DNA from 3 places in the Cellulomonas fimi ATCC 484 genome. Region 3 is predicted to be linked to each of the others. Evidence: predicted binding sites of a transcription regulator. Region 3 holds the regulator's gene; each other region holds the start of a gene.
The links. The regulator HrcA, encoded in region 3, represses chaperone genes, less so after heat shock. The targets are predictions, from matches to a motif close to TTNGCACTCGNNNNNNNCGAGTGCNAA.
Positions count from the first base shown of each region.

Region 1: the regulator HrcA is predicted to act here: its motif matches at 1,032-1,058, upstream of groES (co-chaperone GroES).
Region 2: the regulator HrcA is predicted to act here: its motif matches at 1,370-1,396, upstream of CELF_RS06160 (Hsp20/alpha crystallin family protein).

Region 1 is NC_015514.1:1,160,339-1,163,604, forward strand. Features, by position in the region: partial or broken gene CELF_RS05380 (class I SAM-dependent methyltransferase) at 1-953, opposite strand, end outside; gene groES (co-chaperone GroES) at 1,194-1,490, shown strand; gene CELF_RS05390 (WhiB family transcriptional regulator) at 1,704-2,000, opposite strand; gene CELF_RS05395 (MerR family transcriptional regulator) at 2,263-3,219, shown strand.
Region 2 is NC_015514.1:1,335,554-1,338,819, reverse strand. Features, by position in the region: gene CELF_RS06170 (DUF6529 family protein) at 1-74, shown strand, start outside; gene CELF_RS06165 (Rieske (2Fe-2S) protein) at 99-668, shown strand; gene CELF_RS06160 (Hsp20/alpha crystallin family protein) at 837-1,277, opposite strand; gene CELF_RS06155 (hypothetical protein) at 1,518-1,937, shown strand; gene CELF_RS06150 (DUF4383 domain-containing protein) at 2,056-2,499, shown strand; gene CELF_RS06145 (hypothetical protein) at 2,496-3,218, shown strand; gene CELF_RS06140 (MBL fold metallo-hydrolase) at 3,256-3,266, shown strand, end outside.
Region 3 is NC_015514.1:2,604,593-2,607,858, reverse strand. Features, by position in the region: gene CELF_RS11880 (DUF3097 domain-containing protein) at 1-701, opposite strand, end outside; gene hrcA (heat-inducible transcriptional repressor HrcA) at 828-1,853, shown strand; gene dnaJ (molecular chaperone DnaJ) at 1,918-3,045, shown strand; gene CELF_RS11865 (16S rRNA (uracil(1498)-N(3))-methyltransferase) at 3,047-3,266, shown strand, end outside.

The DNA of each region.
Region 1 (3,266 bases), 1.4 Mb from region 3:
GTCGTGCAGCTCGTCGGACGTCACGTAGGCGATCGTGGTGTCCACGAGCGTGCCGTGCACGCGCTGCGCGACGTCGCCGACGAGCCCGGCGCGGATGACGGCCCCGTCGGGCTCGTACAGGTAGGCGCCCACCGGCCCGGCGGGGACGACCGCGGGACCGTCGGGCCCGGCGTGCAGCGTGTGCGCACCGCCGTCGGTCAGCACGAGCGCCGAGCGGCCGGGGCCCTCGGGTGCCAGGGGCCGAACCACAGGCCCACCTCGACGACGTCCCCGTCCACGGAGACCCACTGCGCCTGCGCGTCGCGGGGGAGCGCGGAGTGCGGCACGCCCGGCCCGAGCTTGAGCCCGAGCGCGGGGACCTGGTCCCGCAGCGCGAGCACCGCGTCGAGCGGCGGCGCGTACGCGGCGGGGTCGAAGACGCGGCTGCCCGCGGAGGTGCGCCGTGCGGGGTCGGCGTAGACGCCGTCGACGCCCTCGGCCCGCAGGTCGAGCGCGAGGCCGTCGCCGTGCCGGACGTGGGTGTCGGGGAAGTGCCGCAGGTTGACGGTGGCGATCGCGGCGGTCGCCTCGTCGACGTCGGTCGCGAGCACCGCGAGGCCGACGCCGGCGAAGGCGAGCGAGTCGGCGCCGATGCCGCACGTCAGGTCGGCGACCCGCGTGGTGCCCGCGTCGCGGTACCGGCGGGCGTGGTGCGCGGCGACCGTCAGGCGCGTCGCCTGCTCGAGCCCCGCGGCGGTGAACAGCATGCCGTCGGCGAAGTCGCCGAGCTTCGCCCGGGCGCGCGACCGCAGGCGCGACTGCGTGAGCGCGGCCGCGACGAGGCCGGGGTCGATGCCCTCGGCGTGCAGGCGCTCCGAGAGCGCCATGGCGCGGTGCTCGTCGTAGGGCGGGAGCGCCGAGAGCAGGGCCCAGCCCTGGGGGCTGAGCAGTGCGGTGAGGCCGGCGGCGTCCATGCGGGCGATCCTCGCACGCCGTGCGGGAGCCCACCGAGCGCCCGGACCGCCGTCCCGCGGCCGCGCCCCGGCGGGTCGTTGGCACTCGCCTTGACCGAGTGCTAACGCCTTCCTAGAGTGAGGAGCTGGCACTCTCCCGGTGAGTGTGCCAGCTGCGCACCTGGTCACGGCACCCGCGACGACGTGAGCCGGCGCGCTCGGACTGCTCGGAACTACTCACATGCGAAGGGGAGGTCCGCTGTGTCGGTCTCCATCAAGCCCCTCGAGGACCGGATCGTCGTCAAGACGCTCGACGCGGAGACGACGACGGCCTCGGGTCTCGTCATCCCGGACAGCGCGAAGGAGAAGCCCCAGGAGGGCGAGGTCCTCGCGGTCGGCCCGGGCCGTGTCGACGACAACGGCAACCGCGTCCCGCTCGACGTGGCCGTCGGCGACAAGGTCATCTACTCGAAGTACGGCGGCACCGAGGTGAAGTACGCCGGCGAGGAGTACCTCATCCTCTCGGCGCGCGACATCCTCGCGGTCGTCGTCAAGTGACGTCCGGGGTGCCCGTCGTGCGTCCGTGACGTCCGGCGGCGCACCCTCCGCGGCCCCTCGACCCTCCTGCGGGAGCGGTCGGGGGGCCGTCGTCGTCCTCGGGGCCCGGTCGGCGGTGCAGCGCGGGCGACGGCCGCCGCGCCCGGTGCGGACAGGGGAGAGGCCCGCCCCGCGTGCGCGGGACGGGCCTCTCCGGCTCGTGCGAGGCGAGCGTCAGACGACGGCGCGGCGACCGTTGCGCTGCGCGAGGATCGCGGCCCGCTCGTCCTCGGACAGGCCGCCCCACACGCCGTACGGCTCGCGCACCGCGAGCGACTGCTCGCGGCACTCCTTGAGCACCGGGCACGTCGCGCAGATGGCCTTCGCGGCCTCGGCGCGCCGGCGTCGTGCCGACCCCCGCTCACCCTCCGGGTGGAAGAACAGGTCCTGGTCGGCGTCGCGGCAGGCTCCCTCGAACTGCCACTCCCACAGGTCCATCACCGGTCCGGGCAACCGCGAGATCTCCGCCATGCGTCCTCCTCAGTCGTACCGAGTCCGCGGTCCCGCGAGGCGGTCGCGCTCGGTGGCTCGGTTGTCAGGCAGCCCCGCACGGTGGTGCGGGTGGTGCGATGAAGCGAAACAGTACAACCGCGCCAGAAGTTGTTCAAGACCGCTTCGCACGATCGTGTGATGAAGCGGTTCTGGACGCCTGTGCTGGTCGCCGCGCCGACGCGCGACGCGATCCGGCCCGTCGTCCGTCGAGGACGCCCCGACGGGCTGGCACAATCGCGTCATGCCCGCCGACGAGGACGGCTCGACGCCCGCGACGGGCGCGACCGGGACGGCCGCGCCCGCCCTGGCCGTCGCCGCCGTGGCCAAGCGCCTCGGCGTCGCGCCCGCGACGCTGCGCACGTGGGACCGGCGCTACGGCCTCGGGCCGTCCGAGCACGCCGCCGGCGCCCACCGCCGCTACAGCGCGACCGACGTCGAGCGCCTGCTCGTCATGCGCCGGCTCACGCTCGACGGCGTCGCCCCCGGCGAGGCCGCCCGCATCGCGCTCGCGACCGACGTCGACACCCCGGGCCGCGGCAGCACGGTCGACACCGTGCCGCACCCGCGTGCCCCGCACCCCGACGCCAGCCCCACCGCGGTCGTCGACGCCGCGCTCGCGGGCGACGCCGAGCGCTGCGCGCGGCTGCTCGCCCTCGGGACCGCGCCGGGCTCGGCCGCGCGCTGGTGGACGGAGCTCGTCGAGCCCGCGCTCGCCCGGCTCGCGCGGCAGACGGTCGTCGACCGCCCCGGCGTCGACGCGCCGCTCACGGTGCGCGCCGCCGCGTCCGCTGCGCTGCGGGCCGCGACCGCGGCCTCGCCCCACCCGAGCAGCCCCGTCGTGCTCGTGCTCGTCCCGGCGGGCGAGGACCGTCCCCTCGTCGTGCACGCGCTCGCAGCCGCGCTCGTCGAGCACGGCGTCGACGCGCGCATGGTCGGCGGACCCGTCGGCGGGCACCACGCCGCCGAGCTCGTCGCGATGACGCGTGCGCGGGCCGTGGTGACGGTCGGGCGGCGCCCCGACCCGGACCTGAGCGTCGTCGAGCGCCTCGCGAAGGACCACCCCGACGTGCCGCAGTTCGTCATGCTCCCCGACACCGCGCACGAGCACGTCCCCGTGGCGCGCCACGTGCACCGCGCGCGGACGTTCACCGGGCTCCTGCACGAGGTCCTCGCGGTCGCGCGACCCACCGCCCGCTGAGGCCCCCGCGGTCGCCGCGCATGACCCGTCCGGACGCACCTCGGGGC
Region 2 (3,266 bases), 1.3 Mb from region 3:
CGGCGCTGCTCGTCGTCGTGTGGTTCACGTCGGCGGCCTGGTTCTTCACCCAGCCCGGGTTTGCCCGGGTCTAGCGGCGGGCGCGGGAGGTGGTGGACGTGAGCGGCGACAGCCAGGACCGTGCGGGCGGCGAGGTCGGCGACGGCGGGCCCGGGCGCCGGGCGGTGCTCGAGGCGGCGGGCGTGACGCTCGTCGCCGGCGTCGTCGGGTACGTGGGGATGACCGCGCTCGCGCCACGGGGCGACGGGGACGGCGGCTACGGGGGCACCGGGGACGGGGACCGGGTCGACGACGAGAGCGACGAGGACGACGGTGACCGGGGTGACGACGGCCGGGAAAAGGGCGGAGACGACGACCGGGGCGACGCCGCTGGAGACGGCGACGGGCAGACGCTCCTCGCCGTGACCGACGTGCCGGACGGGGGCGGCGTCGTGCTCGACGGCCGCCGGCTGGTGCTCGTGCGCGACGGGGACGACGTGCACGCGTTCACGGCGGTGTGCACCCACCAGGGCTGCCTCGTCGGCGGCGTGACGGGCGGCGAGATCCGCTGCCCGTGCCACGGCAGCGCGTTCGACGCGCGCACGGGCGCGGTGGTCCGGGGCCCGGCGACGGCCGACCTCGACGAGGTCGACGTCCAGGTCCGGGACGGACGGGTGGTGCTGCGGTGAGGCGGACGTTCTGGCAGCGCCTGCCGACGCTCGTGTGGCTGGCGGGTGTGGGTCTGGTGCTCGGCGCGGCGCTCGCGTCGCTGGCGCTGGACTGAGCGCACGGGACAGCCCCGCGACGGGGGGTCCGTGCGGGGCCGTCCGGGTGCGGCGCGCGGCGCTGGCCGCGCGTCAGGCGGTGGTGTCGGCGGAGGAGCCGATCTGGGCGGTCTGCTCGCCGTGCTGCACCTCGATGCGCCGCGGCTTGGCCTCCTCGGCGACCGGGATGGAGAGCGTGAGCACACCGTCGGTGTAGGTCGCGCTGATCGCGTCGAGCGCGAGACCGCGACCGACCGTCAGCTGGCGGGCGTAGGTGCCCACCGGGCGCTCCTTGGCGAGCCACTGCACGTCCTGCTCGGTGCGCGAGGTGCGCTGCGCGCGGATCGTCAGGGTGCGGTCCTCGACGTTCACGTCGATCGTCCCGGGGTCGACGCCCGGGAGGTCCACGTGCAGGACGTAGTGGTCGCCGGACCGGTACAGGTCCATCGGCATCGTGGCCGAGGCACGGTCCGCGGCGAACATCTGGCCGAGCAGCCGGTCCATCTCCTGGAACGGGTCGAAACGGGTAGCCACGCCCCTCACCTCCTCGCTGTCGAGGCACGGACCGCCCGTGCCCCGGGGTCCTGCCCGGCGGTCCGCCGCCGGGCTCGGCTACATCTCCTGTGTTAGCACTCTCGACCGGCGAGTGCCAAGCCCCGCGAGGGCCCCGTTCGCCGAGGGAGAACGCCGGCCCGCGGTTGCGCCAGGCCCCCACGCGCCGCACGGTGGGAGGGCGTCAGGCCGCGGCGTCCCCCGCTCCCGGAAGGCACCGCCGTGCCCGCTCCCACCCCCGCCCGCCCGACGCGCCGCCGCAGCGCCGACCACCCGGCGACGCGCCTGCGGGCCGTGCTCGTCGCCCTGCTCACCGTCACGCTCGGGGCCGTGCTGCTCACCGCCGCGGGCGGTGCCGGTCCCGCGAGCGCCGCGACCGACGACCCGGTCGTGGAGCAGCCGGGCACGAGCCCGTCCGTCGACGAGACCCCGAGCACGAGCGACCCGAGCCCGCGCTCCACGGCGACCTACGGCGAGGGCGGCGCGGGCCCGCACCAGGAGTCGGGAGAGGACCAGCTCGGCCCGCTCACGCCCGGCCGCACGCTCGCGATCGTGGCGATCCTCGTCGTCACGGCGGGCATCATCACGGCGCTGGCCGTCCGCGCGCGCCGGCAGGCGAAGGGCACAGGTCACCGGTCCTGACGCCCCGGCGTGCGTGCGGCCCGGCGCGCCGCCATGCTGGGAGGACGCGTCGAGCCCGCGGCGTTCCAGGCCCCGGCGGTGCGTCCGCGAGCGCCGGGCCGTCCGGAGGAGCACTCGCATGACGGACACCACCCGCTCAGCCGCGACCACGCGGCAGCGTCACCCCGCGCAGTACCTCGCCCTCGTCATCGGCGTGGTCTACCTGCTCGTCGGCCTCGTCGGCTTCGCCGTCACGGGCTTCGACGGGTTCACCGAGCACGACCACTCGCAGACGCTGCTCGGCTTCGCGATCAACCCGCTGCACAACATCGTGCACATCCTCATCGGCGTGCTCGGCGTCGTCCTGTGGTCGACGCTGGCGCGCGCCCGCACCTACGGCTGGATCCTCGCGGTCGGCTACGGCGCCACCTTCGTCTACGGGCTCGTGGTGGCGAACGACCCGGACGCGAACATCCTCAACATCAACGGCGCCGACAACGGCCTGCACCTGGTCAGCGCGCTCGCGGGTCTCGCGATCGCGCTCTGGCCGGCCCGCGACCGGACCGCGACCCGGACGCGGTGACCACCGCGCGGGGAGAGCGCCCGCTCCCCGTCGGGCGCGCCGGCGGCGCCGCGCACCAGCTCCTCGCCGGGCCGGCGCGCGCCGTCGGCGTCGCCCTCGGCGGGCTCCTGGGCGCCGCCGCGCGCGTCACCGGGCGTCGTCCGCTGCACCCGCGCGGCGTGGTGCTGCGCGGGACGGTCCAGGTCGGCCTCGACCCGGGCGCACCCGGCGCGGTCGAGCCGTGCACGGCACCCGCGGTGGTGCGCGTGTCCCGCGCGGCGGGGCTGCCGCGACCGTGGCCCGACGTGCACGGGCTCGCGGTGCGGTGGGAGCGCGCGGGCCGTCCGCAGGCGCTGCTGCTGTCCTCGGCCGGGCTCGGGACGGTGTCCCGTTTCGTCCTGGCGCTGCGCCGGGACGTGACGTCGGGGCCGCTCACGACGCTCATGCCGTTCCGCACGCCGGCCGGCCCGGTCGTCCTCGGTGCCGTGGTGACGCGTCGGGTGGACGGCGGCCTGGACGTGGAGCTGCGGTCCGCGCACGCGCGGGGACGGTGGCACCGCTGGGGTGCCGTGCAGCTCGACCCCCCGCACGGCCCGTCCGTCGACTCCGACGTCCGCGTCGACCCCGTCGTGCACTGCCCCGACGGCCTGGCGACCTACCCGTGGGCCGCCGCCGTGCGCCGGCCCGCGTACCGCGCGGCACGCGTCGGCGCCCCGCACCCTGCCCCGCTCCCCTGGTGACGCCCCACGCGTCCCGGACGACCCGAGAGGAACGCTCGTGATCGTGGA
Region 3 (3,266 bases):
TTCCACTCGGTGCCGCGCTCGATCGTGGGCCAGCGGTCGAGCCCGACCCGCTGCGGCCGCACGGCCTGCCACACGTCGACGTACGGGTGCCCCAGCACGAGGACCGTGCCGGCGGGTGCGGTTCGCGTGACCTCGGCGGCGATGCGGCTCTCCTTGGAGCCGGGCACCAGATGGTCGACGAGCACGCCCAGGCGGCGTCCGGGTCCGGGCGCGAACGCGCGGACCGCGTCGGGCAGGTGGTCGACGCCGTCGAGCAGCTCGACGACGACGCCCTCGAGGCGCAGGTCGTCGCCCCAGACCTTCTCGACCAGCTCGGCGTCGTGCTTGCCCTCGACCCAGATCCGGCTGCCCCGGGCCACGCGCGCCGCGGCGCCGTGCACGGCGCGCGACCCGGACGCGGTGCGGGTGGGGCGCGCGGGGGCGGTCGTGCGGACGGGTGCGACGAGCTCGACGGGCTCGCCGTCGACCCAGAAGCCGGGGCCGAGCGGGAAGGTGCGGGTGCGCCCGCGCCGGTCCTCCAGGACGACGACGTGCATGCCGCCGGACTTCTCGACGCGCACCACGGCACCGACCCAGCCGCTGGTCACCTCCTCGACGACCAGCCCGGTGTCGGCGGCCTGGGGCTGCGACGTGCGGGCCGGGCGGTGGTGGGCGGGGCCGGAGCCCCCGAGCACGTCCGAGCCGTAGCGGTCCTGGGTCACCGGGGCACTCTAGAGGCGTGGTGCGCCCGACAGCGGGCATGTCGGGCGCGCGGCGTAGGATTGGCACTCCGGTAGGGCGAGTGCTACCCGTGGGGCGAGGGTCCCGCGCGACGTGGGGAGGCGAGAGTGAGCGAGGACCGTCGGCTGGACGTGCTGCGCGCGATCGTCGAGGACTACGTCGCGACCAAGGAGCCCGTCGGGTCCCGTGCGCTGGTCGAGCGCCACGCGCTCGGGGTGTCGCCCGCGACGATCCGCAACGACATGGCCGCGCTCGAGGAGGGCGGGTACATCGCCCAGCCCCACACCTCGGCGGGCCGCGTCCCGACGGACAAGGGCTACCGGCTGTTCGTCGACCGGCTGACGACGGTCAAGCCGATGTCGGGCGCCGAGCGCCGGGCGATCGGCGCGTTCCTCGACCACGCGGTCGACCTGGACGACGTCGTCGACCGCGCGGTCCGGCTCATCGCCCAGCTCACCGGGCAGGTCGCGGTCGTGCAGTACCCGTCGCTGCGGCGCTCCGCGCTGCGGCACGTCGAGCTCGTCGCGGTCGGAGCCCGGCACCTGCTCGTGGTGCTCATCACCGACACGGGCCGGGTCGAGCAGCGCACGCTCGAGCAGGACCGCGACCTCGACGAGGTGGTGCTCGCGCAGCTCCGCGCCCGGCTCAACGCCGCGGCGACCGGTCGTCGTCTCTCGCAGCTGCCCGAGGCGCTCGGCGAGCTCCCCGACGCGTTCGCGCCGGAGGACGCCGGGCTCGTGCGCGCAGTCGCGGCCGTCGTCGAGGAGACGCTCGCCCAGGAGAGCGAGGAGCGGGTGGTGCTCGCAGGCACCGCGAACCTCGCACGCGGGGGCGGCGCGGACTTCGCGCACACCATCGGACCCGTGCTCGAGGCGCTCGAGGAGCAGGTGGTCCTGCTGCGGCTGCTGTCCGAGATGGCGGAGGACCAGGCCGCCGTGAGCCTCCGGATCGGCCGCGAGACGCAGCACGAGGGCCTGCTCGAGACCAGCTTCGTCACGACCGGGTACGGCGACGACGGGGGGACGTCGCTCGCACGCGTCGGCTCCATCGGGCCGCTGCGCATGGACTACCCCGGCACCATGACGGCCGTGCGGGCCGTCGCCCGGTACCTCACCCGCATCCTGGCCGGATGAGCCGCACGACGTCCCCGGCCCGTCCCCCCGCCCGCCTGAGCACAGGAAGCGAGCGCACCTCCCCGTGACCGACTACTACGAGATCCTCGGCGTCGCGCGCGACGCGTCGCCCGAGCAGATCAAGAAGGCCTACCGCAAGCTCGCGCGCGAGCACCACCCGGACGTCGCGGGCTCCGACGCGGCGTCCGAGGAGCGGTTCAAGGACGTCTCGCGCGCCTACGACGTGCTGTCCAACCCCGAGAAGCGGCGCGCGTACGACCTCGGCGCGGACCCGGCGTCGCCCGGCGGCGGCATGGGCGGCGGGTTCGGCTTCCAGGACATCTTCGAGACGTTCTTCGGTGCGGCCGCCGGCGCGGGCGCACAGCGCGGCCCGATCCCGCGCGCCCGGCGCGGCCAGGACGCGCTCGTGCGCCTCGACCTCGACCTCGCCGAGGTGACGTTCGGCGCGCACAAGGAGATCCCGGTCGACACCGCGGTGCTGTGCCCGACGTGCGACGGCACGTGCTGCCGTCCGGGCACGTCGCCGCGCACGTGCGACGTGTGCCACGGCCGCGGCTCGGTGCAGCGCGTCGCGCGCTCTTTCCTCGGCCAGGTCATGACGACGCAGCCGTGCGCCGCGTGCCACGGGTTCGGCACCGTCATCCCCGAGCCGTGCCCCGAGTGCTCGGGCGAGGGGCGCGTGCGTTCGCGGCGCACGCTGTCGGTCGACGTCCCCGCGGGCGTCGACACGGGCACGCGCATCAAGCTCACGGGCCAGGGCGAGGTCGGCCCGGGCGGCGGCCCGACCGGCGACGTGTACCTCGAGGTGCACGAGCGCAAGCACGACACGTTCGTGCGCCGGGGCGACGACCTGCACGCGACGCTCCAGGTGCCCATGACCGCCGCCGCGCTGGGCACGGTCCTGACGCTCGACACGCTGGACGGCGAGCGCGAGGTCGACCTGCGCCCGGGCACGCAGCCCGCACAGGTCGTCACGATCAAGGGGCTCGGCGTCGGCCACCTGCACGTCGGCGGCCGCGGCGACCTGCACGTGCACGTCGAGGTGCAGGTCCCGACGCCGCTCGACGACGAGCAGGCCGAGCTCCTGCGGCGCCTCGCGGTGCTGCGCGGCGAGGAGCGCCCCGAGGCGCGGCTCGCGAGCTCCTCGAGCGGCGTGTTCGCCAAGCTCCGCGACAAGCTCGCGGGCCGCTGAGGTGAGCGCACCCGTCTTCCTCGCGGAGCCGGGCACGCTCGCCGGCGTGGTGCCCGGGGGCACCTACCTGCTCGACGGCACGGAGGGCCGGCACGCGGGCGTCGTGCAGCGGCGCGGGCCCGGGGAGCGCGTCGACGTGGTCGACGGCGCGGGGGTGCGGCTCGTCGGCGTGGTCGAGCACGTCGGCGCCGAGGGCGTGCACCTGCGCGTGGACGACGTGG